One region of the Bacillus sp. AP8 genome, then DNA from elsewhere that is predicted to be linked to it. Evidence: riboswitches for the same ligand, from Rfam matches in the RefSeq annotation. Region 1 holds a riboswitch; the other holds the start of a gene.
The links. Region 1 has a riboswitch for glycine ahead of BN349_RS17210 (ACT domain-containing protein). Riboswitches for the same ligand answer to the same signal wherever they lie in the genome.
Positions count from the first base shown of each region.

Region 2: another riboswitch for glycine. It lies ahead of gcvT (glycine cleavage system aminomethyltransferase GcvT); the one in region 1 lies ahead of BN349_RS17210 (ACT domain-containing protein).

Region 1 covers NZ_CAPG01000072.1:3,204-6,423, reverse strand. Annotated here, with positions in the region: gene BN349_RS17220 (uracil/xanthine transporter) at 1-58, shown strand, start outside; gene BN349_RS17215 (PFL family protein) at 278-1,639, opposite strand; gene BN349_RS17210 (ACT domain-containing protein) at 1,657-1,932, opposite strand; glycine riboswitch at 2,043-2,120, opposite strand; gene BN349_RS17205 (CapA family protein) at 2,431-3,220, shown strand, end outside.
Region 2 covers NZ_CAPG01000040.1:15,047-18,266, forward strand. Annotated here, with positions in the region: gene gcvPA (aminomethyl-transferring glycine dehydrogenase subunit GcvPA) at 1-770, opposite strand, end outside; gene gcvT (glycine cleavage system aminomethyltransferase GcvT) at 789-1,889, opposite strand; glycine riboswitch at 1,992-2,068, opposite strand; glycine riboswitch at 2,072-2,164, opposite strand; gene BN349_RS11890 (DEAD/DEAH box helicase) at 2,401-3,220, shown strand, end outside.

The sequences.
Region 1 (3,220 bases):
AATGGTTAATTGGTCAAAATATGAAACAATAGAAAACAATATATCTGCAAATCAATGATAATATATAACGTAAATGATTTATCCTTTGGTGATGAATCATTTACGTTTTTTATTTTTTGTGTAAAAAATAGGAACGCTTAGAAAACAGAAGTATCGCTCAGAAAAAGAATATATCACGAGAGTTCACTCAAAAATGGGGGATATCATTCAAAAATATCTCATCACAAGAAACAAATGGTGGTGGCAAATCTGCACACCACCATTTATGAATGTCTGATTAATTAATCATGGATTGCAACGGAGCTGGTATACGTCCGCCTCGACGAATCATTTTTTCTGAATGGAATGGATTCACACCCATAACTGGAGCACGTCCTAATAACCCACCAAATTCCACCATATCCCCTTCTTTCATTCCTGGAACAGGTATGATGCGAACTGCTGTTGTTTTCTTATTTATCATACCAATTGCTGCTTCATCTGCGATGATTGCTGATAGAGTAGCAGCCGTTGCATCTCCAGTAACAGCAATCATATCTAGACCAACTGAGCATACACATGTCATTGCTTCAAGCTTTGGTAAAGTAAGAGAGTTATCAAGAATTCCACGAATCATTCCGTTGTCTTCACTAACAGGAATGAATGCTCCGCTTAAGCCACCGACATAAGAACTTGCCATGGCTCCTCCTTTTTTCACGGCATCATTCATTAGTGCTAATGCAGCGATTGTACCATGTGTACCGACGCTTTCTAGGCCGATTTCTTCTAGAATTTCTGCAACACTATCGTTTTGTGCATTCGTTGGAGCCAGTGATAAATCCATTATTCCGAATGGTACTCCAAGTCGATTTGCTACTACACGTCCTATTAATTCACCAGCACGAGTGATTTTGAATGCTGTTTTTTTAATAACATCTGCGACTTCACCAAGATCAGCGTCAGGGTGACGTTTGAGGGCGCTTAATACAACACCAGGTCCGCTAACACCGACATTTATAACAACTTCGCCTTCACCAGCACCATGGAAAGCGCCTGCCATAAATGGATTATCTTCTACAGGATTACAGAATACAACAAGCTTAGCACAGCCTAATCCATTACGATCACTTGTTAGTTCAGCGGCTTTTTTCATTACTTCACCCATGGTACGAACAGCATCCATATTGATTCCTGCTCGTGTGCTACCAATGGAGACTGAAGAACATACTCGTTCTGTTACACTTAATGCTTCAGGGATAGCATCTAATAAAGTTTGGTCACTTTTCGAAATACCTTTGTGAACAAGAGCTGAATAGCCACCGATAAAATCTACGCCAAGTTGCACAGCAGCTTTGTCAAGTGTTTGGGCAAGCTCTACAGCTTGATCTTTTGTTGCAGTTCCTAAAATTTCAGCAATTGGAGTAATAGAAATACGCTTATTAATAATGGGAATTCCCATTTCTTTTTCAACTGCTTCAGCCACTGCTTTTAAATCTTTAGCATATGTCGTAATCTTTTCAAATACCCTTTTGTTCATTTTTTCGAAATCAGAATCCGCACAATCCTTTAGATTGATACCCATTGTGACTGTACGAATATCTAGGTTTTCAAGTTGAACCATACGAATAGTTTCCATCATTTCATTTAATGCAATATTCATGTTCGTCATTCCTTTCCTTACACACGATGCATAGCTTTAAAAATTTCAGCAAGCTGTAGATTTATGGTTAATCCTAGTGATTCCCCTAAAGATGATAGGTCATGTTGAAGTTCATCTAGATTTTCAAAGTCTGTTACGTCTACTAACATCATCATTGTGAAAAAGTCATTCAAAATCGTTTGATTAATATCTAAAATATTCACATTTTTTTCAGCAAGTATATTTGTTACCTTTGCAATAATTCCTACTTGATCATGTCCAATTACACTAACAATTGCTTTTCTTTGACTCATTTGTATCACCCCATAATGTAGTTAGAAGGCTATGAGAAATCTCATAAGCCAATAAAAAAAGATTGGAATTTCTCCAATCTCATCAGGCTTCAGAATAACAAAATGATACTCGTTACTCTTCTGTCCTTTTGCCTGAGATTGTGAATCCTTCGGCGTTGCATATTTGCAATCTCTCCAGAAGCTGCTCCTGCTATAGTGTGATCCATAGCATTCATCGCTTACTATTGTTTTGTTAATGTTTACTAAAAGTTGCCATCTATAATCTGATTGGAATATCCAATCAAATTATTTTTGTGAAATAATTTAAAATTCTATCACTGATTTTTAATAAGGTCAATTAATAAAATGTGGCAGTTTAAAGGATGTGACACTCTTATAGATACCTTTGTCATTTCAAATAAAAGTATGTTTTGTGAAAAAATACTAATTTTTTAAACTTTTCACTTTTATTATCTTTTTAACTGATATACTTATATGGTGATTGAAGGGAGTTGTGTTATGGAAAGGCGAAGAAACAGACGAACTAAAAAATCGAAATGGAGTCTTGTAATTATAGGGTTGATTCTTATTGCTACAGCCATCATTTTGTATAACTTTTTTCTGAAGAACGATTCTATGAAAACAGAAGGCTCAATAAAACAAGAAACAGAGAATAAGTCGGAGAACGTTAAGACAAATAAACCTGATTCAAAACCTATAGAACCAGAGCCCGAGGTTGAAAAGACACTTACCATTAGTGCCGCTGGAGATTTTACTCTAGGGAGAGATGAAACATTTTCTTATTCAGGCTCGTTTGATGATGAAGCCCAAAAGAATGGATTACCTTATTTTGTGGCAGAGCTTGATAATGTCTTTAAAGAAGATGATTTTACCACTGTTAATTTAGAAACAACTTTAACGAATGCGACACAAAAAGCGCAAAAGAAATTTCGTTTTAAAGGAGATCCATCATACGCACAAATACTACATTTAGGTGGTATAGAAGCAGTGAATATTGCTAATAACCATATTTTTGACTATTTAGAGAAAGGTTATCAGGATACGAAAGCTACACTGGAAAGTCAAAATATTCCTTACTTTGGATATGATGATTCTATGGTTCAAGAGGTCAAAGGGCTTAAAATCGGTGCGGTCGGATATGAAGGATGGGAAGACAATCCTGAAACAAGAGAGATAGTAAAAGCGGGTATAAACGGGCTGAGAGAAAAAGGCGCAGATATTGTACTTGTTCATTTTCATTGGGGAATCGAACGTGAATACGTACCGATGCAATCTCAGAGAACATTAG
Region 2 (3,220 bases), on a different contig from region 1:
CCTAATCTTCCTGGAGGTGTCAATGCTCCTAATGAAAGAGGGTTACTAGATACAATAAGCATTCCTTTTTTTTCATGAACGATTTTTTCGATTTCAACTAAATTTTCAATGCGACCAAAGAAGTTTGGATATTGAACAATTACACCCGCCACTTCATCACTCATTTCATTTTGAAGAGCTTGTAAATCAGTAACACCATCAGCATAAGGTATTTCTACGACTTCGATATACTGACCTTTTGCATAAGTTCTCACTACATCGCGATATTCAGGATGAACTGCTGTTGAGATTAATATTTTCTTTCTTTTGCTATTTCCACAGCTTAACATCGCAGCTTCAGCTAGAGCTGTCCCTCCATCATACATAGATGAGTTGGCAACGTCCATTCCAGTAAGTTCACAAATCATTGTTTGGAATTCAAAGATAGCCTGCAATTCACCTTGAGAAATTTCAGGTTGGTATGGTGTATAAGCAGTATAAAATTCCGAACGTGATAAAACATGATCAACAATAATCGGGGCATAGTGATCATATACACCTGCGCCAAGGAAGGAAGCATATGATTTAGAATCAACGTTTTTAGATGCTAATGTACTCAGTTCTTTTGTTAATGCTGATTCTGACTTAGCCTTTTTGATATTATACTCCCCTTTAAAGCGTATACTTTCAGGAATATCATTAAATAAATCATCAATCTTTGAAACACCAATTGCTTCTAGCATTTGTTTTTGATCATTCTCTGTCATTGGCAAATAACGATGCTTTAACATAATTCAACCTTCTCTCTATTATTTTCTAGGTCTTTTATAAAAAGGTGTATTGACGACTTTTGCTTGCACCTTTTTCGTACGAATTTCTACTTGAACAGCCGTATCGAGATCAGAATATTCCTTTTTGATTAGGACATAACCTACATTTTTCTTTAAGGTCGGAGATTGTGTTCCTGTTGTCACTTCTCCAACGCATTCATCATTTACGTAGACAGGATATCCATGACGTGGTATGCCTCTATCGATCATTTCAATCCCTACTAATTTGCAAGGAGCTCCATTTTCTTTTTGATCTTTCAATACTTCTTTCCCAAGAAAATCTGCTTCAATATCTGTTTTCACAGCAAATCCTATACCTGCTTCAATCGGTGTTATATCAGCTGATAATTCTTGACCATACAATGGTAAACCAGCTTCAAAGCGTAACGTATCGCGAGCACCTAAGCCTATTGGAAGAACTTCATCAAATTGTAAAAGCGTTTTCCAAATCGTTGTAACTCCCTTACGATCGCAATAAATCTCGAATCCATCCTCACCCGTATAACCAGTTCTTGAAATAAGTGCCTTTACACCGCATACCTTAACATCTTCTTTAAAAGAAAAGAATTTAATTTCTGCTAAGTCTGTATTTTCAGTTAACTTTTGTAATACTTCTTGAGCAAGAGGACCTTGAAGTGCCAATTGAGCAATCTCATTAGATAGATTTTCTAGAGCTACATCAAAGTTTGTACTATGTTTGCATAGCCATTCGAAATCTTTTTCAATATTAGCCGCGTTCACTACTAATAAATAATTTTCGTCTGTTTTTTTGTAAACTAAAATATCATCTACGGTTCCACCATTTTCATAACAAAGAGCCGTATACTGAGCTTTTCCAGCTGTTAACTTGGTAACATCGTTTGTTATCATATATTGCAAATAAGCTGTGCTATCTTTCCCTGTTACAATTATTTCACCCATATGAGAAACATCAAACACCCCTGCTTTTGTTCTTACAGCCTCGTGCTCTTCCTTAATACTTGAAAACTGTACCGGCAAATCCCAACCACCAAAATCAATCGTTTTCGCACCATAATCTTTGTACACTTCGAATAAAGGTGTTCTCTTTAACTCCGTCATTACAAACCTCCTAAATTTCAATTGATTTCATTTTGCCATTATAAGACTATCTCTCTTAAAAGACAGAAAAAAGGACAGAGAAGCCCCATAATCTTGGGCTATCTCTGTCCTTTTTACCTGAGAGTTTACCTATACTTTAGGCTGTCCCCTTTGGTGGTTCTAATGAACACTCTCCAGAGTTGCGTCCAGCAAGAGTTCTTTTGCCTGAGAGATTCACAGATTATTACTGCTTGCTCCTTCGGCGCTGTATACACAGTCTCTCCCCTTACCTTCATTCGCTTATATTTATTTGTTAATTGGTCATACTAAGAAAAGTAATTTACTTGTCTTCTCAGATAATTTGTTACCAATCATTTTCTTGACATTGTTAAAATGAAAAATTCCTTATTTTACTATCATCCTACCATTAAACAGTAAATTATCGCAATTATTTTCTTATTTTTTTCTCTGAAAACTTACATTTTTTATTTTTTTCTTAAAAACGTTCGTCTTTTTCAAGGAGGCTTTACATATGAAAATCAAAGTAAATTGGGATTCTACGTGGGAAGATGGCTTTTTAAAACGCCTAGAGGAAGACGGACCATGGAGTAGCTGGGATTTATATAAATTATCCCTTCAAGCCGAACAATCTATTCAAGTGCCTGACTTTGAGGGATTACAAGCCCCTAAACATCTACATCATTTAAAGCCACTTCCCCATCAGCTCGAAGTTGCTAAACAAGTTGTAGAAAACATGAATGGAAAAGCCATTTTAGCTGATGAAGTTGGACTTGGAAAAACAATTGAAGCTGGGCTCATTTTAAAAGAATATATGATTCGTGGACTTGTAAAAAAAGTGCTCATACTTGTACCAGCCTCTCTAGTTTCACAATGGGCTTATGAATTAAACAGTAAATTTTTTATTCCAGCTGTTGTTCAAAGAAAAAGCTACGTCTGGGATTCCTGCGATGTTATTGTTTCATCTATCGATACGGCTAAACGTTCACCACATCGTGAAATTATTTATAATCAACATTATGATTTAATCATCGTTGATGAAGCACACAAATTAAAAAATAACCGTACCAAAAACTATGAATTTATCCAAAATCTAAAAAAGAAATTTTGCTTATTGCTAACTGCTACACCTATTCAAAATAAGGTAGATGAAATATTTCATCTCGTTTCTCTTTTAAAACCTGGTCATCTAGGGAACTCCTCCCTTTTCACCCAAAAATACAAAGGAAAAGGTAGACAAATATATGAAGATGAGCATTTAAAAGAACTAGTTAATAAAGTGATGATCCGAAATCGGAGAAATGAAACTGGGATTGAATGGACTAAACGAAAAG